DNA from 2 places in the Aquincola sp. J276 genome. Region 1 is predicted to be linked to the other one. Evidence: predicted binding sites of a transcription regulator. Region 1 holds the regulator's gene; the other holds the start of a gene.
What was found. The regulator FliA, encoded in region 1, starts transcription of late flagellar genes. The targets are predictions, from matches to a motif close to CTAAAGTTTNNNNNNNNNNNGCCGNTA.

Region 1 (14,389 bases):
CCGTCGATCCGGCCCGCCTCAAGTCCCCTCGTCAACCTCCGATAAAGCCTCATTCCCCGAGAGGAAGCCCTCCCATGAGCAGCACCACCGAACTGAAATTTCTCATCGTCGACGACTTCTCGACCATGCGCCGCATCGTGCGGGGCCTGCTCAAGGAAATGGGTTGCAACAACGCCGATGAAGCCGAGGACGGCGCCATCGCGCTGCAGATGCTGAAGGCGCAGAAGTTCGACTTCGTCGTCTCCGACATCAACATGCCCAACATGAACGGCTTCGACCTGCTGAAGGCCATCAAGTCGGACGACTCGCTGAAGCACCTGCCGGTGCTGATGGTGACGGCCGAGGCCCGCAAGGAGGACATCGTGCTGGCCGCCCAGTCGGGCGCCGCCGGCTACATCGTCAAGCCTTTCACCAAGGCGACGCTGGAAGAAAAGGTCCAGAAGATCATGCAGAAACTTGCCGCGACCGCCTGAAGCAGGCACCCAGGAGCACCCGATGAAAATGGATGACATCGCCGCCTTGGCGCCGCAGATGGCCGCGCAAGCTTCGCCGGAAATCTTCCAGCAGCTGGGCACCATCACCCGCCAGCTGCACGACACGCTGCAGCAACTGGGCGTGATGCCCAAGCTGAAGGACGCGGCCGACGGCCTGCCCGACGCCCGCAGCCGCCTGAGCTACATCGCCAAGAAGACGGCCGATGCGGCCGACAAGGTGCTGAACTCGGTGGACAGCGCCAAGCTGGAACACCACTCCATCACCGAGCAGACGCGTGCCATTGCCGCGGCCATCGTTGCCGACCCGGTACGTGCCGTGGCTTCGGGCTCGGTGATGAACTTCGTGGGCGAGGTGGAGCAGGCCACCGCCCGCATCGACATGCACCTGACCGACATCATGCTGGCGCAGGACTTCCATGACCTCACCGGCCAGGTGGTGGCCAAGGTGGTCTCGCTGGCCACCGACCTGGAAGACAGCCTGGTCAAGCTGCTGGTGCAGGCCGCGCCGCCCGAGCAGGCGCACAAGGTGGAAACCACGCTGCTCAACGGTCCGGTGGTCAACCCCGAGGGCCGCACCGACGTGGTCCAGGACCAGAGCGAAGTCGACGATCTCCTGGCCAGCCTGGGGTTCTGACACATGTGGGCGCAGCCGCTGCGCCCTGCCGGCCTCAAGCCCGGCCCGGAAATGCCGTAAGACACCCAGGAGCCATTCTTCCGGGGTGATCATGAACGCCATTTCGCCCAGTGCCCACGCAAGCCCTGCACTGCTGACCTCCGCAGCCGCCGAGCGGCGCGCCGCGCCCGCTGCACTGGCGGCCGGCGAAACACCCGCGACGGCCATGGCCGCTGCGGGCGCCGTCGCTGCAGCGCCCACCGCCGCGGCACAGGCCGTGGCCGGTGCACCGCAGGCCCAGGCGGCCGCCCTGGCGGCGCATCAGCAGCAGGCTTCGCTGCCGCGGCCGCCTTCGGACATCGAGCTCCCCTTCAGCATCGGCTTCGGTGCCGGCTCCAAGCATGGCGCGGCCTGCACCTGTGCGGCCTGCCGCGCCGCCGCGCCGGCCTACGGCAGCAGCGCCGTCGCCACCGACGAACGCAGCCGCGCCGCCGCGGCCGCCACCCGCTATGCCGGCCCGGGCACCGCAGCGCCCGGGGCCAGCGTCGACCTGTCGGCCTGAACCGGCGGCGGCCGGCGCTGTAGGAAACAGGCCGACACAAGCCGCCGAACAAGCGTGACAGCGCGCATGGCGCCGCGGTGGCTGGCGGCGCCGGCCAGGCCCCTCCTACAGTGGTGGGCCAAGAACGCCGGCGGCGTGCGCCGCACCTCATGAACAGCAGCCAGATCCTTGCGGAGATCCGCGAAGCCAACGTCGCCTACCTGATGCTGGCGCAGACCCTGCTGCGCACCGACCGCGCCGCCGCGCTGGCGCAACTGGGCATCGGCGAGGAAGCCGCCCAGGTGATCGAGCGCATGACCCCTTCGCAGATGGCGCGCACCGCCTCGGGCAACACGCTGGTGTGCAGCTTCCGGCTGGACGACGAGCTGGTGTGGGACCTGGTGACCCATCACCTGCCCGGCCACGGCGCCGGTCCCGCTGCCGGCGGCGAAGACTGAGCCGCACCGCCAGGCTGCGCCAAGCACTTCGGCTGCACCGCGAATGCCGGCCTTTTCCGGCCATGCCGGACGCCTGCGCCCGGCACCATGCGGGGCCTTGAACCGCAGCTGCCATGGCCGACGCCCAGGACAAGACCCTACCCGCCAGTGAACGCAAGCGCCGCAAGGCCCGTGAACAGGGCCAGGTGGCGCGTTCACCCGACTTCGGGCATTTCCTGGCCATCGCCATCGGCGGCTGGCTGCTGGTGAAGTGGGCGCCCGACATCGGCCAGTGGATGCAGCAGATCCTGATGCAGGGCCTGCGCTTCGATCATGCGCTGCTGCAGAACCCCAAGCTGATGGGCGAGCGCGCGGCCACGCTCGCGGCCCAGATGCTGATGGTGGTGGTGCCGGTGGGCGTGGTGATGGCGCTGGTGGGCGTGGCCAGCGCCTGCCTGTCGGGCGGCTGGAACTTCAGCACCCAGGCGCTGGCGCCCAAGTTCGAGAAGTTCAATCCGCTGACCGGCATCGCCAAGCTGTTCGGCAAGGACCAGCTCATCGGCGCGCTCAAGAGCACGCTGCTGGCCGCGGTGCTGGGCACCGTGGGCACGCTGTACCTGCAGTCGCGCATCGAGGAGTTCTCGGCCACGCTGACGATGCCGCTGCCCGCGGCCATCCAGCATGCGATGAGCGCCTCGCTCACCGGCCTGATCCAGGTGGTGATCACGCTGGCGCTGTTCGCCGCCATCGACGTGCCCTACCAGCGCTGGAAGCTCTCCGAAAGCCTGAAGATGAGCCACCAGGACGTGAAGGACGAGTACAAGGAAGTCGAGGGCAACCAGGAAATCAAGCAGAAGATGAAGGTGAAGATGCGCGAGATGGCCCGCAAGCGCATGCTGGCCGCCGTGCCCAACGCCGACCTGGTGGTGATGAACCCCACCCACTATGCGGTGGCCCTGCAGTACGACGAGAAGAAGATGGGCGCGCCCCGCGTGGTGGCCCTGGGCGCCGACCTGCTGGCCCTGCGCATCCGCGACATCGCCCGCGAGGCCAAGGTCCCGGTGCTGCAGGCGCCGCCGCTGGCGCGGGCGCTGTACCAGCACGGCGAGCTGGACAAGGAGATTCCCGGCGCACTGTTCTCCGCGGTGGCCCAGGTGCTGGCCTACGTGTACCAGCTGCGCGCGGCGATGGCCGGCGAGGCGCCGCAGCCCGGCGAGCTGCCCGAGCTGCCGGTGCCGCCGGAGCTGGACCCGCACAATCCGGCCGCGCAGGCTCGCCAGCCTCGCGGCAAGCGCTAGCGGCGGCCGGCGCCGGGGGGTGAAGTAAGAGGCGGGTTTCCTCCCCTTATTCCGGCTCAAGTTCGGCGGGGCGCCGGAACAATCCCGGCTCATGAACCCGAGCCTTGCCCGCCTGCAGAACCTCTTCGGTGACAACGCCGCCATGGTGCGGGCGCTGGTGGGTCCGCTGTTCGTGGTGATCGTGCTGTCGATGATGGTGCTGCCGCTGCCGGGCTTCGTGCTCGACGTGGCCTTCACCTTCAACATCGCCATGGCGCTGATGGTGATGATGGTGGCGGCCAACATGGTGCGGCCGCTGGACTTCTCGGCCTTCCCGTCGGTGCTGCTGGTCACCACGCTGCTGCGGCTGTCGTTGAACGTGGCCTCCACCCGCGTGGTGCTGATGGAGGGCCACACCGGCCCGGGCGCTGCGGGCAAGGTGATCGAATCCTTCGGCCACTTCCTGATCGGCGGCAACTTCGCCGTCGGCCTGATCGTCTTCGCCATCCTGGTGGTCATCAACTTCATCGTGGTGACCAAGGGCGCCGAGCGCATCGCCGAGGTGGGCGCCCGGTTCGCGCTGGACGCCATGCCCGGCAAGCAGATGGCCATCGACGCCGACCTCAACGCCGGCCTGATCAACGAGGACGAGGCCAAGAAGCGCCGCGCCGAGGTCAGCGAGGAAGCCGACTTCTTCGGCTCCATGGACGGTGCCAGCAAGTACGTGCGCGGCGACGCCATCGCCGGCCTGCTGATCCTGTTCATCAACCTGGTGGGCGGCTTCATCATCGGCGTGGTGCAGCACGGGCTGACGGCCAGCGAGGCCGCCAACAGCTACGTGCTGCTGGCCGTGGGCGATGCGCTGGTGGCGCAGATCCCGGCGCTGCTGGTGTCGGTGGCCGCGGCCATGGTGGTCTCGCGCGTGGGCAAGGGCACCGACATCGGCAGCCAGGTGCGCAAGCAGGTGTTCGGCTCGCCCACCTCCCTGGGTTTGACGGCTGGCGTCATCGGCCTGATCGGCGTCATTCCCGGCATGCCCAACCTGGTGTTCCTGCTGATCGCGGCCGGCACCGGCGCGCTGGCCTGGAAGGCCCACCAGGCCGAGCTGAAGGCCAAGGCCGCCCCGGCGCCCGCGCCCGGCGCGCCGGGTGCCGCCGGCGGCCCCGGCGCCGAGGCCGCGCCCACCAACGTGGAAGCCAGCTGGGACGACCTGGTGCCGGTGGACACGCTGAGCCTGGAGGTGGGCTACCGCCTCATCGCCCTGGTGGACAAGGAGCGCAAGGGCGACCTGCTGGGCCGCATCAAGGGCGTGCGCAAGAAGTTCGCGCAGGACGTGGGCTTCCTGCCGCCGCCGGTGCACATCCGCGACAACCTGGAGCTCAAGCCCAGCATGTACCGCGTGTCGCTGCGCGGCGCCGTGGTGGGCGAGGCCGAGGCCTTCCCGGGGATGCTGCTGGCCATCAACCCGGGCGGCGCCACGCAGCAGCTCATCGGCACCAAGACCACCGATCCCGCCTTCGGCCTGCCCGCGACCTGGATCGACGAGCGCCAGCGGGAGGTGGCCCAAATGGCCGGATTTACGGTTGTTGATTGCTCGACCGTCGTGGCCACCCATCTTTCACACTTGATGCAGGTCCATGCCGCCAAGTTGCTGGGCCGGGTCGAAGTTCAAAACCTGGTCGAACACGTCACCAAGCTCGCTCCCAAGCTGATCGAGGACGTGATCCCCAAGATGGTCGGAATCGCTACGGTGCAAAAGGTCCTGCAACTGCTGCTCGAAGAAGGCGTCCACATCCGCGACATGCGCTCCATCGTCGAATGCATGGCCGAGCATGCCGCCGTCGTCACCGACCCCACCGAGCTGGCCCGCCGCATCCGCGTGCACCTGGCCCCGGCCATCGTGCAGCAGATCTACGGCGGCACCCGCGAGCTGGACGTGATCGCGCTCGACCCCGAACTGGAGCGCCTGGTCACCCAGGCCCTCACCTCGCCGCACGGCGCCGCGCTGGACCCCGGCGTGGCCGAAAGCATCACCCGCGGCGCGGCCGACACCTCGCGCCAGCAGGAAGAGCTGGGCGTGCCGGCCTGCCTGCTGGTGCCCGACCTGATCCGCGCCCCGATGGCGCGGCTGCTGCGCCGCGCGGCGCCGCGGCTGAAGGTGCTGGCCCACAGCGAGATTCCTGACACCCACACGATCCGGATCGGTTCGATCATTGGAGGCACGGCATGAACGTCAAGCGCTTCACCGGGCGCACCTCGCGCGACGCACTGAACCTGGTCCGCCAGGCCTTCGGCGACGACGCGGTCGTGCTGTCCACCCGGCCCTGCGCCGAAGGCGTGGAGGTGCTGGCGATGGCGCCGGACGGCATGCAGCAGATCGAGCGTGCCGCCAGCCAGGCCGGCACCGTGCGCGCCGAGCCGGCCCCGGCACCGGCCGCCCCGGCCCGCCACCGCGACCTGCGCGACGGCATGCGCGCCGAACCTTCGCGGCTGGAGCAGCGGATCGAGGCCCGCCGCGAGGCCCGCGCCGACAGCCGGCTGGATGCACGCATCGACTCCCGCTTCGACCCGCGCATGGACGAGCGCGTCGAGCCCCGCATCGAAGCCGCCGAGCCGGCCGAGGACGTGGAGCGCGACGTCGGCCGCCTGGGCATGAGCACCCTCACCTTCCAGGACTACGTGCGCGAGCGCATGCTCAAGCGCCGCAAGGCCGAGCTGTCGCCCGAGGCACCGGCCGCCGCCGCACGCGCGGCACCGCGCCAGCGTGAAGCCGAGCGTGAGCGCGAGCCCGCGCCGCGCACCGTGCGCCATGAGCTGCCCGCGCTGGAGCCGCTGCGCGCCGAGCCGCCGCGCCGCCGCCCGCCGGTGCTGCGCGACGAGATCCGCCAGGCCCAGGCCCCGCTGGACGACGAGCTGCAGGCCGCCGCCCGCGACAGCCAGTTCGAGATGATGAGCGAGCTGCGCTCGATGAAGGGCCTGATCGAGGAACGCTTCGGCGCCCTGGCCTTCATGGAACGCATGCAGCGCAACCCGCGCCAGGCCAACCTGACGCAGAAGCTGCTGGACTGCGGCTTCTCGCCCGCGCTGATCCGCAAGCTGGCCGACGGCCTGCCCGCCGATGCACTGGACGAGACCAGCTGGGCCGCCAGCGTGCTGGAGCGCAACCTGCTGGCCGCCGACCATGAGCCGGCGCTGGAGGATGCCGGCGGCGTGTACGCCATGATCGGCTCCACCGGCGTGGGCAAGACCACCACCACAGCGAAGATCGCCGCGGCGTTCGCCACCAAGCACGGCGCCGGCCACCTGGGCCTCATCACCCTGGATGCCTACCGCGTGGGCGCGCACGAGCAGCTGCGCACCTATGGCCGCATCCTCGGCGTGCCGGTGCACACCGCCCACGACCGCGCTTCGCTGGAAGACCTGCTGGACCTGCTGAGCGGCAAGAAGATGGTGGTGATAGACACCGCCGGCATGGCGCAGCGTGACAGCCGCACCCGCGAGCTGCTGGACATGGTGGGCCACCGCGCCATCCAGAAGCTGCTGGTGGTCAACGCCAGCGCGCAGGGCGAGACCATCGAGGACGTGATGCTGAGCTACCAGGCCAAGGCCTGCCGCGGCGTGGTGCTGTCCAAGATCGACGAGGCCGTGAAGCTGGGCCCGGCGCTGGATGCGCTGATCCGCCACAAGCTGCGCGTGGTGGGCGTGGCCAACGGCCAGCGCGTGCCGGAGGACTGGCACCGGCTGTCGGCCCAGTCGCTGGTGCAGCGGGCCTTCAAGGCCGTGCCGGCCGCTTCCTGGCGCATGGACGCCAACGACGTGAACCTGATCTTCGCGGGCTCGCAAGCCGCCCGCGGCCACTCCGCCCACGCCTGAGGACCCGAGACGACATGCGTGACTTCTACGCCAGCCGCAGCGCACCGCTCGACCAGGCCGACGGCTTGCGCCGCCTGTTCAGCCCCACGCGCACCCGCTACATCGCGGTGGCCAGCAACCCGCACGTGGCCTTCGCCACCGTGCTGATCGAACGACTGACCTCGGCCATCGCCGCCACCGGCCGCAAGCTGCTGCTGGTGGATGCCGCCGACACCGCACCCGAGCCGCATGAGCTGACGCAGCTGGACCTGGCCGCCGGCATCGAGGAGCTGTCGCCGCAGATCAGCTACCTGGCCGCGCGCGGCCTGCCGCTGCGCCATGTGGACACCCGCGGCTCCTGCGCCGGGCTGCTGCGCCAGCTGACCGACGCCGCCCCGCAGGCCGACGTGGTGCTGGTGCATGCCGGCGCCAGCGAACTGAGCCGGCTGTTCAGCCACCGCGCGGTGCGCCCGGTGCTGCTGGCCGCCGATCATGCGCCCAGCGTCACCCATGCCTATGCGGCGATGAAGGTCCTGTCGGCCCGCAGCGGCCTGATGGCCTTCGACCTCATGCTGGCCGTGGGCCCGCAGCGCACGCGCCGCGAGCATGTGGCGCGCCAGATCGCCCACTGCGCCGACAGCTTCCTGGGCGCGGCGGTGCACGACTGGGTGGCGGTGGACCCGGCGTGCAACGTGGCCGAGGCGCCCGACGCCGCGCTGGTGCGCATGGTGCGCAAGCTGCTGGCCGACGACACCGCCGCACTGGAAGCCGCACCGCCTGCCGCCTGGCAACCGCACGTCCCAGCCTCGGCTTCGCTGATGGCCAACTGAATTCCTGGAGCCAAGAGCATGTACAACGCCAAAGGCCGTACCGACAACAACGCGATGCTGAAGCAGTACAGCCCGTTGGTGCGCCGGCTCGCCCATCAGATGATCGCCAAGCTGCCCGCCAACGTGGAGATCGACGACCTGATCCAGGTCGGCATGATCGGCCTGAACGATGCGCTGGGCCGCTTCGATGCCGCGCAGGGCGTGCAGTTCGAGACCTTCGCCACCCAGCGCATCCGCGGCGCCATGCTCGACGAGCTGCGCGGCAGCGACTGGATGAGCCGCGGCAACCGCCGCCAGCAGCGCAACATCGAGGCCGCCGTGCACAAGCTGGAGCAGAAGCTCGGCCGCGCACCGCATGAGTCCGAGATCGCGGTGGAGATGGGCATCACGCTGGTGGAATACCAGGAGCTGCTGGGCAAGGTGCGCGGCACGCAGCTGGTGTACCTGGAAGACCTCAGCGGCGACGAAGGCGACGACGACTACCTCGAGCGCCACGTCGGCACCGAGGAAGCCAACCCGATGGCGGTGCTGCAGGACATGCGCATGCGCACCGCGCTGGTCGATGCCATCAAGCTGCTGCCCGAGCGCGAGCAGTACGTGATGAGCATGTACTACGAGCACGACATGAATCTCAAGGAGATCGCGGCCGTGCTCAAGGTGACCGAAAGCCGCGTGTGCCAGCTGCACAGCCAGAGCATCGCCCGGCTGCGCGTCAAGCTGCGCGAGTGGTGATCGCAGCTTCCCTCCAGTCCTTGTAGTCGCAGTACCCGCAGTACCCGAGGTGTCGCCATGCTGAAGTCGTTGTGGAAGATGGCCCCCTCGCTGGCCGAGGGCGTGCCCGCGGCCGCTGCCGTCGCCGCCGCCGTGCCGCCGCAGGAAGCCACGCCGGTGGTGGGCCGGCTGGCCCAGCATGCCTCCCGCCTGGGCCGCGAGGCCGCCGAGGTGCGCGGCGTGATCGACGACACCCACAAGACGGCCACCGCCCAGGCCGAGGCCGCGCGCGAGCTGGCCCGCCAGGTGCAGGACGTGGCCCGGGTGCAGCAGGTCATCGGCAGCCACACCGAGCATTCGGTGGTCGCCGTGGCCCGCGCCCGCGAGGCGGTGCATGCGGTGGGCAGCGAGGTGACCGGCATCGTCGAGACGCTGCGCAAGGTGGCCGAGGCCGCCTCCGACATCACCCAGATTGCACTGCAGACGCGGCTGGTGGCCTTCAATGCCAGCGTGGAAGCCAAGCGAGCCGGTGAGGCCGGCCGCGGCTTCGGCGTGGTGGCCGATGCGGTGAAGGACCTGGCCGCCCGGGTGGAGGCCTCGTCCAAGGACATCATGGGCACCATGGCCCACCTGGACGAACGCATCGGCAGCCTGGCGCGCGAGATCCAGGCGCCCTCCTCCAGCCCTGCCGGCAGCGCCGCGAAGGCCGCCGACCAGAGCGGCGTGCATGCCGCGCTGGATGCGGTGGCCGAGCAGGTGACCCGCATTGCCGCCGCCGCCGAGCAGAGCCGAGGCGCCTGTGGCCAGCTCGACCAGCAGATGGCCGTGATCGAGACGGACATGCGCCAGACCAGCCGTGCGCTGGACACCGCGATCCAGCGCAGCGAAAGCCTGCTGAAGGTGAGCGAGCAGCTCATCGAGATGGCCGCCGACAGCGGCGTGGTGACCGAGGACACGCCCTACATCCAGGCCGTGCAGCAGGCCGCGGCCGAGGTGGGCCAGCTGCTGGAAGGCGCGCTGCAACAGGGCAGCATCAAGTTGGCCGACCTGTTCGACGAGCGCTATGCGCCGATCGCCGGCACCCAGCCCGCCCAGCACACCACCCGCTTCTGCCCGCTGGCCGACCGGCTGCTGCCGCCGGTGCAGGAACGCATGCTCAAGCTCAGCGACAAGGTGGTGTACTGCATCGCCGCCGATCGCAACGGCTACGTGGCCACGCACAACAGGCAGTACAACCAGCCGCAGCGCGGCGACCTGGCCTGGGACACGGCCAACAGCCGCTATCGCCGCATCTTCAACGACCGCACCGGCCTGGCCAGCGCGCAGAACCAGCGCCCCTTCCTGCTGCAGACCTACCGCCGCGACATGGGCGGTGGCAAGTTCGTGGTGATGAAGGAAGCCGCCGCGCCCATCACCGTGCGCGGCCGCCACTGGGGCGGGCTGCGGCTGGCCTTCAGGTTCTAGACAGCGCGCGGAACCGCTGCAGCCGCTGCGCCAGCAGCCGGGCGGCCTGCGCATCGGGCGCACACAGCGCCTGCGCCACCGGTGCCGTGCACACCGCGGGCAGGTTGCCGCCCGCCGCCATCCACCCCAGCCGCGCCGCGCCCAGCGCGCCGCCGGCCGCCGAATCGGCATGGGTGGCGATCTCCACGCCCAGCACGTCGGCCAGCATCTGCGCCCACAAGGCGCTGCGGGCGCCACCGCCCACCAGCGACAGCCGCTGCACCGTGGTACCTGCGGCCTGCAGCGCCGCATGGCCGTCGGCCAGGCCGAAGGCCACGCCCTCCATCACCGCATAGGCGATGGCGGCTGCATCGGTGTCGTGGCCCAGGCCGTGCAGGCTGGCGCGCAGCGTGGCGCTGTTGTGCGGCGTGCGCTCGCCGCCCAGATAGGGCAGGAACAGCGGCGCGGCCGCGCGCTGCGCCGGCGTGGTGGGGGCGGCCATGGCCTCCACCTCGGCATCGCTGCCGCGGCCGAGCAGCTGGCGCGCCCAGCGCAGGCAGCTGGCGGCCGACAGCATCACGCTCATCTGGTGCCACTGGCCGGGCAGGGCATGGCAGTAGGCATGCACCGCGCTGCGCGGATTGGGCCGGTAGCGGTCGGTGGCCACGAAGATCACGCCGCTGGTGCCCAGCGACAGGAAGCCCATGCCCGGCCGCACGATGCCCATGCCGATGGCGCTGGCCGCGTTGTCGCCCGCGCCGCCGGCCACCACGATGCCGGCGCGCAGGCCCAGCGTGGTGGCGGTGCTGGCCAGCAGCGTGCCACCGGGCTGGCTGCCTTCGACCAGCCTCGGCATGTGGGTGCGGGCCAGGCCGGTGAGCGCGAGCAGCTCGTCGCTCCAGTCGCGGCGGGCAACGTCCAGCCAGGTGGTGCCGCTGGCGTCCGATGCATCGGTCACGTGCTCGCCGGTCAGGCGCAGGCGGATGAAGTCCTTGGGCAGCAGCACCTTGGCCACGCGCTCGAAGGTGCGCGGCTCGTGCGTGGCCAGCCAGCGCAGCTTGGGCGCGGTGAAGCCGGGCATCGCCAGGCAACCCGACAGCATCGGCAGCGCAGGCAGCTCGTCCATCATCGCCACGCACTCGGCCTCGGCGCGGGTGTCGTTCCAGAGGATGGCGGGGCGCAGCACGTGGTCGGCGGCGTCCAGCAGCACCGCGCCATGCATCTGGCCCGACAGGCCGATGGCCTGCACCTGCTGCCAGGCATGCGCATGGGCCGCGCGCAGCTCGGCACACACCGCCAGCGTGGCGGCCCACCAGTCGTCGGGCCGCTGCTCGCTCCAGCCGGGCTGCGGCCGGCTCAGCGACAGCGGCACGCCGGCACTGCCCAGCACGCGGTGGTGGGCGTCCAGCAGCAGTGCCTTGACCTCCGAGGTTCCGTAATCCAGCCCGAGAAACATGGCTGCGATGCTAGGCCGCGCAACCGGCGATGATCGGTACCCTGCTGTCCACAAACCAATCGCATGAACTCGATACAAACCCGAATCGCCGCCACCCTCGCCTGCCTGCTGGCCACCGCGCCGCTGGCGGTGCAGGCGCAGGCCACGCCCGACCTGGCCGCCACCGCCGCCAAGGAAAAGGGCGCCACGGTGCTGCCCAGCGGCCTGGTGTTCCAGTCGATCAAGGAAGGCAGCGGCCCGAAGCCCGCCGCCACCGACACCGTGCGCGTGCACTACCGCGGCGTGCTGGCCGACGGCAAGGAGTTCGACAGCTCCATCGCCCGCGGGCAGCCGGCCGAGTTCCCGCTCAACCGCGTCATTCCCTGCTGGACCGAAGGCGTGCAGCGCATCCAGGTGGGCGGCAAGGCCAAGCTCACCTGCCCGCCAGGCATCGCCTATGGCGCGCGCGGCGCCGGCGGCGTGATCCCGCCCAATGCCACGCTGCAGTTCGAGGTGGAGCTGCTCGGCATCGCCGGCAAGTGACGCAGGGGTCCGCACGATGAGCGCCGACGACGCCGCGGGCGACGCGCCCTGGCACGACCCCACCCGGCTGCTGCATGGCGACGCCGGGCTGTCCACCGACGTGGGCGTGGTACCGCCCATCCACTACAGCGCCACCTTCCGGGCGCGCGACGCCACCGAGTTCGCCGAGATGGCCGGCACGCCGCGCCACGCGGCGTACTACACCCGCTACGGCAACCCGACGCACGAGCGGGTGGCCGGCATCGTGGCGGGGCTGGAGGGCACCGAGACGGCGCTGGTCACCGCCTCCGGCATGGGCGCCATCAGCACCACGGTGCTGGCGCTGGTGAAGGCAGGCGACCATGTCATCGCCCAGGGCCGGCACTACTTGAGCACGGCCAAGCTGTTCGAGGAGGTGCTGCCGCGCTTCGGCGTGCAGGTGACCATCGTGGAGCAGACCGACCTGGCGGCGCTGGAGGCCGCGCTGCGGCCCGAGACGCGGCTCATCATGCTGGAGACCCCGGCCAACCCCACGCTGGTGCTCACCGACCTGGCGGCGGTGGCGGCGCTGGCGCGGCCGCGCGGCATCCTCACCGTGGCGGACAACACCTTCGCCTCGCCCATCAACCAGAAGCCGCATGCGCTGGGCATCGACGTGGTGGTGCACAGCGCCACCAAGGCCCTGGGCGGCCACCACGACCTGACGGCCGGCGTGATCTGCTGCAGCCAGGCGCTGGCCGAGCGCATCTGGCCGATGCACATCACGCTGGGCTCGGTGCTGTCGCCGATGGATGCCTGGCTGCTGCTGCGCGGGCTGCGCACGCTGGCCGTGCGCATGGAGCGCATCAATGCCAATGCGCTGGCGCTGGCGCAGTGGCTGGAAGCCCAGCCGCAGGTGGAGCGGGTGTGGTACCCGGGGCTGCCCAGCCATCCGCAGCATGAATTGGCGCAGCGGCAGATGCCGCAGGGCGGCGGGCCGGTGGTGGCGATGGCGTTGCGCGGCGACTATGCGGCCACCAGCCGCTTCGTCGCCTCACTGGAACTGGCCACCCATGCAGTGAGCCTGGGCGGCGTGGAAACGCTGATCGTGCATGCCGCGGCGATGTGGCGCGGCCTGATGGGCGAGGCGCAGACGGCCGGAACCGGCATCGGGCCCAACTTCGTGCGCCTGGCCGTCGGCCTGGAGCACATCGACGACCTCAAGCGCGACTTCGGCCGCGCCTTGCAGCAACTGTGACCGGATGTGGCGCGGTCAGCCGAGCACGGCCCGCGCCACCAGCGATACCGCGACCACCGCCCCTGCGATGGCGACGATCACCCAGTTCGGCGCGCGGCCGTGCGGGGCGGGAGGGAGTTGGCGACGGGGGTCATTCATGATCGGGTTCCACGAACAGCAGGCACAACGGTGGCCGGTCCTGGCAGAAGCGAGCTTCGTGCCATGCGGATGAACGACAGCGTAGGCGTCCCGGATGTCAGGCCAAACCCGTAATAACAGGCTCAAGAGCCGCCAGAAGCAGCCCGCTGGCGCGCCCGATACCATGCGCGCCATGGCTGCGCCCGCTCCCCATCAACGTCCGTCCTGGCAGCGAGTGCTGTGGCTGGCCGCGGGCGGCCTGAGCCTGGGCTCGGGCCTGGTGGGGCTGCTGTTGCCGCTGATGCCCACGGTGCCCTTCGTGCTGCTGGCGGCCTTCTGCTTTTCCAAGGGCAGCGAGCGCTGCGACCGCTGGATCTGCGAGCACCGCCACTTCGGCCCGATGGTGCGCGACTGGCGCGCCCACCGCGCGGTGCCGCTGCGTGCCAAGTGGGTGGCCACGGTCATGATGTCCATCAGCAGCGTGGGCGCCCTGTTCCTGCTGCCCATGCCCTGGGCGGCCGCGCCGGGCCTGTGCTGCGCGGCGGTGGCCGCCTGGATGTGGTCGCTGCCCAATGCGGCGCCGCGCGGCGCACGTGCCGCCACGGCGTCGGCGCCCCCGCCTGCGCCTCCATCGGCCTGAAGAGCCGGCCGCCCCGCGCGGCGGCGTTGGCCATGCATTCAGGCGCGTGAGCCGTCGTGCGCGGGCTGACCGGCCGGTGCCGCCTCGGTGGCCTGGTCGTCGAACGGCAGCTCCGGCTCCAGCGCGGCCCGTTCGGCCGCCAGCTGGGCCCGGCTGCGACGTGCCGACGGCGCCGCGGCCGGCGTCGCGCCGGCCTTGACCGCTGCGCCGGCCAGCGACACCGCATCGCCCGCCCCGGGG
Region 2 (14,389 bases), 460 kb from region 1:
GGCCACGCCGGCCGGCGCGGCCGCCTCCCAGCGGGGCACGGGCTGCGCATGGGCGGCCAAGCCCAGGAGGGCGGCTGCGGCCAGGGTGAGGCTGCGGAGTTGGCGGTGGTGGTTGCTCATGGTGTCGGGCCCCGGTTGTTCCAGCGGATCGTAGGCAGCGGTGGCCGTCGGCACCAGATGGATAATCGTGCACGGGGCGTTCAACCAGGCTTAACAATGACCCGATCCGTGCTGCCCGACCTGGACGTGTTCGCGGCCGTCGCCAGGCATCGGAGCTTCCGTGCCGTGGCCACGCAGCGCGACGTGTCGGTCTCGCTGATCAGCCAGACCATCCGCCGGCTGGAAGACCAGTTGGGCGTCGCCCTGCTCACCCGCACCACGCGCAGCGTGACGCCCACTGCCGCCGGGCTGGCCCTGCTCGCGCAGCTGGAGCCGGGCCTCGCCATGATCCAGAAGGCGGTGGAGGAGCTCAACGCGCACCGCGGCTCGCCCCTGGGCTCGCTGCGCATCAATGCGCCCGCGCCGGTCGCGCAGTTCCTGCTGGCGGGCCTGGCGGCCCGCTTCCTGGCGCAGCATCCGGGCGTGTCCATCGAGATCACCGCCGACGCGGCCAAGGCCGACATCGTGCGCGACGGCTTCGATGCCGGCGTGCGCATCGACAAGGACCTGCAGCAGGACATGGTGGCGGTGCGCATCGGTGCGCCGCAGCGCTACGCCGTGGTGGGATCGCCGGCGTACTTCTCGCGCCGGCCGATGCCGAAGTCGCCGCGCGACCTGGCGGGACACGATTGCATCCGGCGTCGGTTTCCGGCGGGCGGCCTGCAGCCATGGGACTTCCAGCGACGCCACCTCGCGCCCGAGATCGCCGAGCCCCGCCTGGTGGTCAATGACGCGCAGGTGGCGGTCAATGCGGCGGTGGCCGGCGCGGGCCTGGCCTACGTGCACGAGAAGTACGTGGAGCGCGAACTGGCTGCGGGGCAGCTGGTGCGGGTGCTGGAAGGCTGGTCGCCGGGCATCGGCCCGCCGTACCTCTACTACCCGCGGCAGCGCTTCCTGTCCGCCGCCCTGAGGGCCTTCGTGGACTTCGTGCGCGCGGCCGGGGCGGATGCGCCTTGAGGGCCGGCGCTGCCGCCTTGCTCACATCCCGCAGAGCTTCCTGAACGGCCCCAGCACCGCCTCGCCGCGGAAGGGCTTGACGATCCAGCCGGTGATGCCGATCTCCTTGCCGCGGGCGCGCATGCCGGCGTTGTCCTCGGTGGTCAGCATCACGATGCGCACCGCGGTGTTGCCCAGCTCGGTGCGGATCTTCTCGGCCATGGTCAGGCCGTCCATGTTGGGCATGTTGATGTCGCTGACCACCAGCTTGATGCCGGCATCCTCCTGCAGCAGCTTCAGGCCGTCGCGGCCGTCGTTGGCCACCGCCACCTCGAAGCCGTTGTGGGTGAGATAGCCGGACACGATCTCGCGCATCGTGCTCGAGTCGTCGACCACCAGGATCTGGGCCATGCGAACAAACTCCGGATCAGAAGAACTCGAGCTCGCCCGTGCTGGCCGAGCCGGCGCTGGCCGAGAACTCGATGAAGGCCTCGGGCACGAACAGCAGGTTGAAGATGAAGCGCTGCACGATGGTCACCGGCGGCTGGCGCGGCCGGCGCGGGTCGGTCAGCAGGTAGCGGATGCACAGCTGCGGGTCCTGCGAGCCGAACGAGATGTACTTCTGCTCGTGGTTGATGACGATGGGCACCTGCGTCTGCTGGTTGGCGAAGGCCTCGGGCGGTATGTAGCGGTTCTTGAACGCGCCCCACACCAGGTTGGTGGTCTCGCCCAGCAGGTTGTTCAGCTCGCGGAAACCCAGGTCGCCGCCCACGCCCTCGAACCCCATGCCCTGGGCCATGCCCTGGCGCAGCGCGCCTTCCTCGGTCTGCAGCATCATGTAGCCGCGGCACCATGTGCTTTCCAGCGCGATGAGGGTGGATACCTGGCCGTAGATGATGCGGTCGTGCACCACGTAGGGCGGCTCGGCCACCACCTCGGCATTCGGGAACATCGAGCGGATGGCGTTGCAGCTCAGCTCGATCACGCCGTCCACCAGCGGGGTGGGGTAGCGCATGCCGAACAGGCTGTGGTTGATGTGATCGCGCAGCGTGGCCACGTCGCCGCTGGGCCAGGGGTGGGTCACCGCCCGCGCCTCGTCCTCGTTGAGCACCCGCGTGCTGGTGCGGCGCAGGAAGATGGGCAGCTCCGGCCGCTGGCGGTGCAGCGCGATGGCCAGGCGCAGGCTGTCGGGGTGGTCGCAGGGCAGGTCCTCGGCCAGCAGCACGCCGCCCAGGTCCTTGTGCTGCGACAGCGCCTCCAGCGCGTCGGCGGCCGCGCGCGGCACGGTGATCAGCCCCAGCGACTCGCAGCACTCCAGCAGGCTGGCGTAATGCGCCGGATCGTGCTCCAGCAGCAGTACCTTGGCGGCAAGAAACGTGGGCTCGTTCATCGGCGGCGTCCTCATGGTGGTGGTCTGGCACGGCCCCCCGGGAGGTGCGCAGCACACCATATCGGCCGCCGCCCGGCGCACTGAAACCCGGCCGTCGCGCGCGCACCCACAATGCCGCCCGTGCCGGCCCCGCGGCGGCCGGCTGGAGTGCCCCCCGAGATGGACAGATTCGATGCGATGCAGGCCTTTGCCCGGGTGGTGGAGTCCGGCAGCTTCACCCAGGCGGCCCACTCGCTGCAGCTCAGCCGCGCCACCGTCACGCAGCTGGTGCAGCAGCTGGAGGCGCGGCTGCGGGTCAAGCTGCTCCACCGCACCACCCGCCAGGTGCAGGTGACGGCCGAGGGCGCCGCGTACTACGAGCGGGTGCTGCGGCTGCTGGCCGACATGGACGATGCCGAGACCAGCCTGTCGGCCGGCGCGGCCTCGCCACGCGGCCTGCTGCGGGTGGACGTGCCCAGCCCGCTGGCGCGCCTGCTGCTGGTGCCGGCACTGCCGGACTTCCATGCCCGCCATCCCGACATCCAGCTGCACCTGGGCGTGAGCGACCGCGTGGTGGACGTGATCGGCGAGCATGTGGACTGCGTGCTGCGCGGCGGCACCCTCCCCGACAGCGGCCTGATCGCCCGGCACGTGGCCGACCTGCCGCTGGGCTGCTATGCCGCGCCGGCCTACCTGGAGCGGCATGGCACGCCCGGCCATCCGCAGGCGCTGGCATCGGCACCGCACCAGGTGGTGGGCTTCCTGTGGAAGCGCAGCGGCCGGGTGCTGCCGCTGCGCATGCGGCGCGGCGCGGAGCAGGTGGAGGTGCAGGGCCGCCACCTGCTGGCGGTGGACGACGGCAATGCCTACCTGGCCGCCGGCCTGGCCGGGCTGGGCGTGCTGTGGCTGCCCGAGTACATGGCGCGCGCCCACCTGGCCGGCGGCGAACTGCGGCCGCTGTTCACCGACTGGCGCTTCGAGCCGATGCCGCTGTACCTGGCCTTCGCGCCCAACCGGCATGTGAGCGCCAAGCTGCGGGTGTTCATCGACTGGGTGGCCGCGCTGCTGGACCGGCATGCGCCGGTGCAGCGGCCGGCGCGCTGAGCCGGTTCAGGGCCGCGTGCGGGGCGGCACGCGCGTGTCCAGCGCGGCGGGCCGGTAGTCGGGCGCAAAGCTGCAGCCGGCGCCGAAGGTGGCCTCCAGCGCGGGACATTGCTGCGCCACGCTGGCCGGCGTGGGCTTGCTGCCTTGTTCCACCCAGGCCAGCAGCGCATTCATCAGCGTGGGATAGGTGGGGTCGCTGATGTAGCTGTGGGTGCCGCGGGTGGTGAAGGTCTGCACCAGCCGGTCGGCGCTGCCGCCCTGCGCCATCACCTGCGCGAAGTAGGCGTCCAGCTCCACGAAGGCGGTGGGATCGTCGATCCACTTGGTGCTGAGCACCGGCACCGGGATGCGGCCGGTGGGATCGGTGTCCTCGGCGAAGCGGGTCACGGCCTGCGGATCGGCGCGGTAGCGCAGCACGCCCGCGTTCAACGCCGCATCGTCCTCGGAGCCGGTGTACTGCACGCCGGTGTTGCCGAAGGGGCTGGCGCCGCCGGTGCGCAGGCTCACCACGTCGCGGAAGTGGAAGGTGCCCCAGTTCAGGTGCGACTGGATGGCGCTGGCCGGAATGCGGATGACGCTGGCGATGGTCTGCACCTTGCGCTGCTGCTCCGGCGTGCGCTGCGCGGCGGGCTTGTCCAGGCCCAGGCATTCGGCGGTGCGGGCATTCAGGTCGGCCTGCGTCATCGTCGAATCGGCCGGCAGGCCGATGTTCAGCGGGTAGGCCGGCTCGGTGGGCCGCGGGTGGTTGTTGCACAGGTACTGGTACACCACCCGCAGGTCGAGCCGGAAGTCGTAGGAGCGGGTGCCGCCGGCCAGCACGCCGCTGGTCAGCAGCACCGCGTCGTACGGCGTGCTGCCCACGCTGGCGGCGGTGTAGGTCTCGGCGGCCTTGGCGGCCACGCCTGCGCCCCAGGACTGGCCGTGCAGCACGGTGCGCTGGGGCTGGGCCACATGCTCGCGGAAGATGCGGCGCAGGCGCTCGGTGTCCTCGGCCGCGTCGCGCACCTCCACGCCGCCCTGGCGGAAGGTGGAGCCGGCCCAGGCATAGCCGGCCTTCACCATCACCGCCCAGCGGGTCAGGTCTTCCACCGCGCGTTCGGGCGTGGGGGCCTCCAGGCTGGGGCCGCCGTGAGCATGCAGCACCAGGTGGCCGTTCCACTGCGCCGGCAACGCGATAAGGTAGTAGGCGCCGGCCGAGTCGCGGCCGGACAGGCAGCGGGCGGTGGTGGGCACCGCCTCCGGGCAGCTGGCCGCCACCGGGGCCGCCTCGCGGCCAAAGGCATCGTCGCCATGGCCGTCGCTGTTGCATCCCGCCGCGGCCAGCGCAGCCGCCGCCAGCAGGCCCTTCCAATGTCGTGCACCCATGCTTGTCTCCGTCAGGTTGTTCTGACGGGCATGTTCAGAGGGCGGTGCACATACGTCAAATATCCGGGGCAGCGGTCAGCCATATGCGGTGGATATGGCGGTGGCGCTCAACGTCTGCTGCATTCGACCGATATGCAAAAAGTGAAAAGTAACCAGCGCGGCGAACGCCGGCGCGATGTCCCCATGTTCTCCACCGTCCGCTTCCGCCTGATCGCCACCAGCCTGCTGATCGTGGTCGCCGCGATCGCCATCGTCGGCTTCATCAGCTACCGCTTCACCCGCGCCTCCATGCTGGAGGACATGCAGCTGCAGCTGGGCCGCATCGCGCAGTCCGAGGCGGCCAAGCTGGGCGACTGGGTGGCCGCCAACAAGCGGCTGGTGGCCGCGCTGCAGCCCGCCGCCCTGCTGGCCGAGCCCGACGCCGCGCTGCAGCAGGCGCTCACCGCCGGCGAGCTGGAGCTGGCCTACGTCGGCCATGCCGACAAGCGCATGCTGTCGGTGCCGCGCCGCCAGCGCGCGGCCGACTACGACCCCACCGCCCGCCCGTGGTACCGGCTGGCCCAGGACAGCCCCGGGCCGGTGCTGACCGCGCCGTACCTGGCGGCCTCGTCTAAGAAGCTGGTCGTCACCTTCGCCCAGGCCGTGCGCAGCGGCGCGCAGGTGACGGCGGTGGTGGGCACCGACGTCACCATCGACAACGTGGTGGCCGGCCTGGCCAACATCCATCCCACGCCCAGCGGCCATGTGTTCCTGCTGGACAGCCAGGGCCGGGTGCTGGCGCATCCGCAGCCGGGTGCCATCCTGAAGCCGGCGCTGGAGCTGTCGCCCGAACTCACGCCCGAGCTGCTGCGCACGCTGCACGACACGGCGCTGCCGCCGGCGGCGGTGCGCATGGGCCAGGGCAGCTATCTGCTGAAGGCCGCGCCGGTGCCGGGCACCGACTGGCTGATGGTCACCGCCGCCCAGCGCGGCGAGGCACTGGCCCGGCTGGACGCGCTGCTGCTCAGCCTGGGCGCGGCGCTGCTGCTGGTGGGCGGTGCGGCCGCGGCCACGGCCACCGTGTCGATCAATGCGCTGCTGGGCGGCCTGCGCACGGTGCATGCGGCCATGCTGCAGATCGGCTCCGGCACCGGCGACCTCACCCAGCGGCTGCCGGCCCGGGGCCGCGACGAGATCGCGGCCATCGCCACCGCATTCAACAGCTTCGTCGGCCGCATCGAGCAGGTGATGCGCGAGGTGCGCAACAGCGCCGAGTCCATCGCCCATGCCTCGCGCGAGATCGCCATGGGCGCGCAGGACCTGAGCAGCCGCACCGAGCTGACCGCCAGCAACCTGCAGCAGACCGCCTCGTCGATGGAGCAGATGACGCAACTGGTGCGGCGCAGCGAGGGCCATGCCGCCAGCGGCACCCAGGTGGCCAACGGCTCGGCCGAACTGGCCGGCCGCGGTGGCGAGGTGGTGGGCCAGGTGATCGCCACGATGGACGAGATCCGTGCCAGCTCCGGCAAGATCGCCGACATCACCGCCGTCATCGATGCCATCGCCTTCCAGACCAACATCCTGGCGCTGAATGCCGCGGTGGAAGCCGCCCGCGCCGGCGAGCAGGGCAAGGGCTTCGCGGTGGTGGCGGCCGAGGTGCGGCTGCTGGCCCGCCGCTGCGCCGAGGCGGCGCGCGAGATCAAGGGCCTGATCCAGGACAGCACGCAGCGCGTGGAGCAGGGCGGCCGGCTGGTGGGCGAGGCCGGCGAGTCGATGACCCGCATCCTGGCCAGCGTGCAGCAGGTGAGCCAGATCGTGCAGCAGATCACCGCCGGCACGTCGCAGCAGGGCGAGGGCATTGGCGAGATCAATGCCGCGGTGGCGGAAGTCGACCAGATGACGCAGCAGAACGCGGCGCTGGTGGAAGAGTCGGCCGCCGCTGCCGAGAGCCTGAAGGACCAGGCGCGCCACCTGGCGCAGGTGATCGGCGGCTTCCGCATCGGCGCCTGAAGCGTCGCCCCCGCCTCAGCGCCCGCCCGCCGGCGGCAGCGGCAGCAGGTCGTCCGCCAGCGCCCGCAGCGCCGGCGCGGGCGGCGGCTCGGCCAGCAGCAGGCCGATGCCTTCCTCGCGCAGCAGCGGCAGCAGCCCGCGCAGCCGCTGCACCACGGGCGGCGCCAGCGCCAGCATCGGTTCATCCAGCAGCAGGTAGCGCGGCCCGCCCACCAGGGCCTGGGCCAGTGCCAGCAGCTTGCACTGGCCGCCGGACAACGTGCCCGCAGCCTGGCCCAGGCAGGGCCGCAGCTCCGGAAAGCGCTGCAGCATGCGTTCCACGGCAGCCTGCAGCGCGGCACGGCGCAGCCCGCTGCCGCCCGCGCGCAGGTTGTCCTGCACCGTCAGGCCGGGCAGCACCGCAGGGCCTTCCGGCACCAGCGCCAGGCCCAGCGCGCGCCGCCGCTCGGGTGGCAGGCCGTCGATGCGGCGGCCGTCCAGCCACAGCGTGCCCTGCTGCAGCGGCAGCAGCCCGGCCAGCGCCAGCAGCAGGCTGCTCTTGCCACTGCCGTTGGGGCCCAGCAGCAGGCTGATGCGCCCCGGCGCCAGCTGGAAATGCAGCGGCGCGCGGGCGGCAGTGCCGGGGCCGCGGCCGGCCACCACGCCACGGGCTTCCATCATGGCGGAGGCACCTCGCCCAGGCAGGCTGCGCGCACGGTGGGCGAGGCCAGCACCTGCGCCTTGTCGCCCAGGGCCAGCACACGGCCAGCTTCCAGCACCAGCAGCTGCCGGCAGCAGCGGGCGACGAGGTCGATGTCGTGGTCCACCAGCAGCAGCTGCGCGCCCGTCTCGCCGGGAATGCGGGCGAGCAGCCCGCACAGCGCCTCGCGTTCCGCGGCGTCCAGCCCGGCGGCGGGTTCGTCCAGCAGCAGCAGCCGCGGCGTTCCGGCCAGCGCCCGCGCCAGCTCCACGCAGCGGCGCGGGAAGGGGCCCAGCGTGCCACAGGCCTGGTGCTGCAGGCGCGAGAGTCCGGTGAACGCCAGGGCCGCCTGCAGCGCCGTGGCTCGGCCAGCAGCTGACATGGGCAGCGCGTCCAGCATCACCGCCACGTTGTCGGCCACGCTGCGCTCGGGCGCCAGCTGCACCGCCTGGAAGCAGCGGCGCAGCCCCGCCCGCGCCCGCCGGTGGGGCGGCCAGGCCTCGAAGCGCTCGCCGTGCAGGCTCAGCCGGCCACCGGGCTGCAGCGGCACCAGGCCGCACAGCGCATCCAGCAGCGTGCTCTTGCCGGCGCCGTTGGGCCCGATCACGCCCACCGCCGGGGCGCTGAGGCTGAGGCACAAGCCGTCCAGCGCCACCAGGCCGCCGAAACGCACGCCCACCTGCTGCAGCGTGATCATGGCGGAGGCGCCCGCCGTGCCCGGAGGCTTTGCCAGGCGTGTGCCCACTGGCCGGCCAGGCCGCCCGGTGCGGTGGCCAGTGCGTGCATGAGGCCCAGGCCGAAGAGCAGCGTGGCCAGCTGCGCATCCAGGCCGGCGGTGTCCAGCAGCGCCGGCAGCACCCGGTGTAGCAGGCCGGCCAGCAGGATGCCCAGCGGCGACTGGGTGCCGCCGATCAGCGCCACCGCCAGCAGCACGATGCTTTCGCTGGCGGCGAAGCTGCGCGGATCCAGCGTGCCCAGCATCGCTGCCAGCAGGCTGCCCGCCATGCCGGCCACCGCACCGGCCAGCGCCAGGGCCTGCAGCTTGCGCGGGCCCACCGCCACGCCGGCCATGCGGGCGGCGGCTTCGCTCTGCCGCATCAACGCCCAGGCGCGGCCGCTGGCACTGCGCAGCAGGGCCTGCTGCAGCGCCAGGCAGGCCCACAGCCCCAGCGCTGCATAGCGCAGCAGCGCCGCATCGTCCGGCGCCAGCGCAGGCCGCGCCATCGGCACGGTGCCGAAGCCGTAGCCCGCCAGGCCGCCCGCCCCGCCATTGGGAAACTGCAGCGCGGTGACGGCCACCGCGAAGGCGCCGGCCGCCATCAGCGTGGTGAGCGAGAACGCCAGCCCGCGCAGCCACAGCGCCGGCAGGCCGACGAGCAGGCCGGCGGCGGCGGCGGCCAGCGTGGCCGCCAGCAGGCAGGCCTCGAAGGGCCAGCCGGTGGCATGCCACAGCCGCAGGCATACCCAGCCGCCCACGCCCATCAAGGCCACCTGCCCGAGGTGCACCAGGCCCAGCCGGGCCTGCAGCAGCGCCACGCCGCTGGCCGCCAGCGCGTAGATCACCGCGGCCAGCCATGCCTTGAGCCAGTAGCCGCCCAGCAGCGCCGGCAGCAGCACGATGGCCGCGGCCGGCAGCAGCAGCCGCGGCAGCCAGGCCAGGCGGCGGGCGTCAGCCATGGGCCATCCGCCGCCGCCCCGCGCCGTGCGGCCGCAGCTGCCAGGCCACCGCGGCCAGCGCCAGCACGAAGGGCGTGGCCGCGCGGAAGGGCACCGCCGCCGGCCACAGCGTCAGCAGCGCCTCCACCACGCCGATGAGCAGGCCGGCCGCCACCGTCAGCCGCAGCGAGCGCAGCCGGCCGATCAGCGCCGCCGCCAGCGCCGGGATCACCAGGAAGGTGAGCACGGCCGCATCCAGCCGCACCAGGCTGCCCAGGCCCAGCCCGGCCAGGCCGCAGAGCAGGCCGCTCAGGCCCCAGGCCCAGGCCTCGGCGCGGCGCACCGGCAGGCCCAGCAGCAGTGCATGGGCGCGGTGGTCGGCCAGCGCGCGCATCGCCAGGCCGATGCGGCTGGTGCGCAGCAGCAGCCCCACGCCGGCGGCGGCCAGCAGCGCCACCGCCAGCGCCAGCAGCCGGGTGCCGGTCAGGCGCAGGCCCAGCACCTGCACCGCCAGTGCATCGGTGGGCAGCAGCAGCCGCCGCGGCGCCTGCGGCCAGGCCCAGCCGGCCGCGCCCAGCAGCACCAGCGCCAGGCCCAGCGTGCCCACCGCCTGCAGTGCCGGCTCATGCCGGGCCAGGTGCGGTGCCACGGCCTGGCCATACAGCAGGCTCAGCCCGGTGGCCACGAGCAGTGCCAGCAACGCGGCACCGGCACCCACCGCGCCGGGGGTGGAGAGCTGCCAGGCCAGCATCGCGGCCATGGCGCCGATGGCGCCCTGCGCCAGGTTGAGCACGCCGGTGGTGCGGTACAGCAGCACCAGGCCCACGGCGGCCATGGCATACACCGCGCCCACCGCCAGGCCGGACATCAGCAGCAGGCCGGCCATGACGCTGCGCGGCGCCCGGCTAGCGGCGCCCGATGCCCTGTTGCCGCTCCAGCGCCTTGATCGGCGCCAGGTAGTCGGACTCGGCATCGAAGCAGTCCTGCACCGTGCGGAAACCGCTGCCGGTGTACTGCAGCATCAGCCCGGCATGGTTGGGCAGGTGGCGGTCGCCTTCGCCGAAGTACCAGGGCCGGCACAGCAGGTCGGTGCGCCAGTCGCGCACCGCGCGCAGCGCGCGGGTGACGCCGGCACGGTGCAGGTCGCGCGGATCCATGCGCAGCAAGGTGTGGGTGAAGATGTCGGCCGAGACGAAGCCGGCCTGCGAGAAGGTGTCGCGCCGGTGGGTGGCCACCGCATCGCTGCGGCCCCAGCGGTCGGTCACGGCCCGCCAGCGGCGGGCATCGGGGCCGTCGCTGTCCAGCCGCGTCAGCTCGGCATGCACATGCAGCTTGCCGGCCCAATAGGGGCCCAGCGCGGCAGGAATCTTCAGGTCGTACAGCGGCGTGGGCGCGATCCATCGGCGCTGGTCGCGCAGGTCCTGCTCCTCGGCGGCCTTCAGGATGGGCACCGCCAGGCCGGCGGGCAGGTTCACCAGCAGGGTGTCGGCGCCGGTGGCCATCGCCTGCAGCAGCACCGAGGTGAAGTCGGCGCTGCCGGCATCGAACAGCACCGACGTGCCCTTGAGCCCCCTGGCCGGCCAGCCACCGGTTGACGGCATCGCAGGTCCAGCTGCCGCCGCCCGGCGTGTTGATGCTGATGCAGGCCACCGACTTGCTGCCCAGCGTGCGCACCGCCCACTGCACCGCGCCCAGGTTGCTGGGCAGCGGCCCGGCATTGGTCGACACGATGTTGCGCGACTCGAAGCACTCCTGCACCGCGCAGGCGGAAGCGATGACCACCGCGCCTTCCTGCTCGTACAGCCGGGCGTTGACACGCATCTCCACCACGCTGCCGTTGCCCACCAGCGCCAGCACGCCGCGGTCCTTCACCAGCCGGGCGCCGGCCTGGGCGGCCACCTCGGGGTTCCACTTGTCGTCTTCCACCAGGTAGTGCACCGGCCGGCCGTGGATGCCGCCGTGCTCGTTCACGCACTGGAAGTAGGCCCGCGCGGCCGCGGCGGCGGAGCTGAAGTCGTCGGGACCCGTCTTGCCGGCGATGGCGCCCACCAGCAGCGGTGCGCCGCGCGGCGGCGGGCCGCCGCTGGCATGGCACGGCGGCGGCGCATCGGCTGCTGCGGCGGCGGCCGGCAGCGCAACGGCCAGGCACAGCGCCCAGGCAGCGGGCAGGTGGCGGAGGCGGGGAAACACGGGCATCGCTCGCTCCAGTAAATGGCAAATACTCACCATGCAGGAGCGGACTTGTACCACTTTTATTCTTTCTATCCCCACAACTGGGGTACACCTCGTGCTTGTGCCGGATTCCTGGCCCCGCCGCATCACGCACAGACGCACCGCGATGACCTCTCAATACACCACCGCCGAGAAGCTGAACGAAAGTGATGCCACGCGCGTGTTTCGCGGCCGGGCGCCGGGCGTGGCGGCGCAGACGGTGCTGCTAAAGGTGCTGCGCCCCGACGCCGCCAGTGCCGAGGCCGCTGCCCGGCTGCGCGACGAACATGCGCTGATGATGGGCCTGCAGGGCCCGCATGTGCCGCGGCCGCTGGCCTGCCTGGGCGACGATGCGGCGCCGGTGCTGGTGCTGCAGGACGCCGGCGGCCGCCCGCTGGCCGATCTCATCGCCGACCAGCAGCCCTGCGCCCTGGCGCAGTTCTTCCCGGTGGCGCTGGGCCTGGCCGGCGCGCTGGCCGACCTGCACCGCCAGCGCGTGATCCACGGCGGCCTGCATCCCGGGCGGGTGCTGGTGGGCGAGGGCGGCCAGGTGTGGCTGCTGGACTTCTCGCGCGCGGTGCGGCTGTCGCGCGACTATCCGGACAGCGCCGTCACCACGCTGCCGGCTTCGCTGCTGCCCTATGTGTCGCCCGAGCAGACCGGCCGCATGAACCGCACGGTGGACAGCCGCAGCGACCTCTATTCGCTGGGCGTGATGCTGTACCAGCTGCTGACTGGCCGGCTGCCCTTCCAGGCAGGCGATGCGCTGGAGTGGGTGCACTGCCACCTGGCGCGCGAGCCGCGCTCGCCCGACGCCGTGGTGCCCGGTCTGCCGCATCCGCTGGCGCTGCTGGTGATGAAGTTGCTGGCCAAGCTGCCCGAGTGCCGCTACCAGACCGCGGCCGGCCTGCGCGCCGACCTGCAGCTGTGCCAGGCCGCCTGGCTGGAGGGCCGCGCCGACGACCCGCTGCCGCTGGGCCGCGCCGACGTGTCCGACCGCTTCGAGCTGCCCGAGGCGCTGGTCGGCCGCGAGGCCGAGCGCAATGCGCTGCTGGCCGCCTTCCACCGCGTGGCCACCGGCGCCACGCGGGAGGTGGTGCTGGTCACCGGCGAAGCGGGCGTGGGCAAGAGCAGCCTGGTGGCCGAGCTGCGGTCGGCCGTGGCACTGGAAGGCGGCGCCTTCTGCGTGGCCAAGCTCGACCCCTACCTGCGCGGCATCCCGCACGCGGCCTTCGGCATGGCGCTGGGGCCCATCGTGCAGCAGATGCTGGCCGGCCCGGCGGAGCAGCTGGCGCAGTGGCGCCAGCGCCTGTCCGACGCGCTGGGCAGCGACGCCGCCGCCGTGGCCGAGCTGGTGCCGGCGCTGCGCTGGGTGCTCGCGCCGCTGCCTTCGGCGCCCGAGCGGCCGGCCGAGCAGGCCGCCCGCCGGCTGCAGAACGCGCTGCAGCGCTTCGTCGCCATGCTGGCTTCGGCCGAGCGGCCGCTGGTGCTGTTCTTCGACGACCTGCACTGGCTGGACCTGGGCAGCCTGCAACTGCTGGCCGCGCTGTGCGACGCACCCGATGCGCGCCACCTGCTGGTGGTGGGCGCAAGCCGGCAGATCGGACCGCAGGGCGCCGCCAGCGCCGCCGCTGCCCAGGCCGCCTTCGCCCGCCGCAACGTGCCGGTCACGGTGCTTCCGCTGCAATCGCTCAACCGCGGCGAGGTCACCCGCATCGTCTGCGCCGCGCTGCACCGGCAGGACGCCGAGGGCCAGGCGCTGGGCACGCTGGTGTACGAGCGCACCGCCGGCAATCCGCATTTCGTCGGCCAGTTCCTCACCTCGCTGCACCAGGACGGGCTGCTCGCCTTCGACACCGCCGCCGGCCACTGGCATGGCGACATGGAGCGCATCGCCCAGCGCGGCTTCACCGAGAACGTGGTGGGCCTCATGCTGGCGCGGCTGCGCCGCCTGCCCGGCGACACCCGCGCGTTGCTGGCCCTGGCCGCGATGCTGGGCAGCCCCTTCCCCATCGGCATGCTGGCGCGGGTGGCCGGCCAGCCGGAGGCGGCCGCCGAGGCCGCGCTGTGGCCGGCGCTGCAGGCCGGCCTGGTGGCGCGCGGCCAGCCGCACTGGCGCTTCCTGCACGACCGGGCGCAGGAGGCCGCGCACGAACTCACGCCCGCCGCCGACCGCCCCGCCGCCCACCTGCACATCGCCCGCTGCCTGATGGCCGACGCCGCCGCCCAGGGCCTGGTGGAAGGCGACGACCGGCTGTACGCCATCGTCACCCACTTCAACCATGCGCTGCCGGCGCTGGCCGACGAGGCCGAGCGGCTGTCGGTGGCGCGGCTGAACCTGCAGGCCGGCGCCCGCGCCTATGCCGCCACCGCCTACGTGGCTGCCACCGCCTACCTGCGCGCCGGCATCGGCCTGCTGCCCGAGCAGGCCTGGCAGCAGCAACCGGCGCTGGCCAGCGCGCTGCTGCGGCTGCTGGCCCGCTGCGAGGCCCAGCGCCAGGGCCTGAACGAGGCCGAGCGCCTGGCGCGCCTGGTGCTGGCCCGGCCGCGGCCGGCCATCGAGCGGTTGGACGCCCACCAGGTGCTGATCGAGGTCTGCCTGGCCCGTGGCCGCTATGAGGAGGCGCAGGAGCTGGCCTGCACCAGCCTGGGCGAGCTGGGCATGCCGCTGCCGCGCCGGCCCGGGCTGGCGCAGGTGCACGAGGAATGGGACGCGCTGCAGCAGCGGCTCAAGGCCACCGGCATCGCCGGCCTGCAGGCCCTGCCGCAGATGATGGACCCGGATGCGCTGGTCATCCTGCGCGGCATCGACGGCGCGCTGCGCCTGATGGTGTTCATGGACAAGAACCTGCTGGCGCTGCTGCAGATCCGCCTGGTGGGCCTGCTGATCACCCACGGCCAGGCGCGCGCCGCCGCGCCCT

Region 2: the regulator FliA is predicted to act here: its motif matches at 2,545-2,571, upstream of LRS14_RS26575 (chemotaxis protein CheX).

Annotation. Positions count from the first base shown of each region.
Region 1 is NZ_JAJONC010000002.1:1,403,105-1,417,493, forward strand. It holds gene motB (flagellar motor protein MotB) at 1-45, shown strand, start outside; gene cheY (chemotaxis response regulator CheY) at 75-473, shown strand; gene LRS14_RS24380 (protein phosphatase CheZ) at 496-1,128, shown strand; gene LRS14_RS24385 (hypothetical protein) at 1,220-1,669, shown strand; gene LRS14_RS24390 (flagellar transcriptional regulator FlhD) at 1,819-2,106, shown strand; gene flhB (flagellar biosynthesis protein FlhB) at 2,220-3,383, shown strand; gene flhA (flagellar biosynthesis protein FlhA) at 3,475-5,592, shown strand; gene flhF (flagellar biosynthesis protein FlhF) at 5,589-7,235, shown strand; gene LRS14_RS24410 (hypothetical protein) at 7,250-8,044, shown strand; gene LRS14_RS24415 (RNA polymerase sigma factor FliA) at 8,063-8,776, shown strand; gene LRS14_RS24420 (methyl-accepting chemotaxis protein) at 8,834-10,219, shown strand; gene xylB (xylulokinase) at 10,209-11,654, opposite strand; gene LRS14_RS24430 (FKBP-type peptidyl-prolyl cis-trans isomerase) at 11,718-12,176, shown strand; gene LRS14_RS24435 (PLP-dependent aspartate aminotransferase family protein) at 12,193-13,392, shown strand; gene LRS14_RS24440 (hypothetical protein) at 13,408-13,530, opposite strand; gene LRS14_RS24445 (YbaN family protein) at 13,703-14,149, shown strand; gene dinB (DNA polymerase IV) at 14,188-14,389, opposite strand, start outside.
Region 2 is NZ_JAJONC010000002.1:1,867,199-1,881,587, reverse strand. It holds gene LRS14_RS26590 (kelch-like protein) at 1-120, opposite strand, end outside; gene LRS14_RS26585 (LysR family transcriptional regulator) at 217-1,116, shown strand; gene LRS14_RS26580 (response regulator) at 1,138-1,506, opposite strand; gene LRS14_RS26575 (chemotaxis protein CheX) at 1,523-2,485, opposite strand; gene LRS14_RS26570 (LysR family transcriptional regulator) at 2,645-3,568, shown strand; gene LRS14_RS26565 (S9 family peptidase) at 3,575-4,933, opposite strand; gene LRS14_RS26560 (methyl-accepting chemotaxis protein) at 5,117-6,922, shown strand; gene LRS14_RS26555 (ATP-binding cassette domain-containing protein) at 6,938-7,582, opposite strand; gene LRS14_RS26550 (ABC transporter ATP-binding protein) at 7,579-8,298, opposite strand; gene LRS14_RS26545 (branched-chain amino acid ABC transporter permease) at 8,295-9,278, opposite strand; gene LRS14_RS26540 (branched-chain amino acid ABC transporter permease) at 9,271-10,143, opposite strand; partial or broken gene LRS14_RS30820 (ABC transporter substrate-binding protein) at 10,163-11,453, opposite strand; gene LRS14_RS26525 (AAA family ATPase) at 11,596-14,389, shown strand, end outside.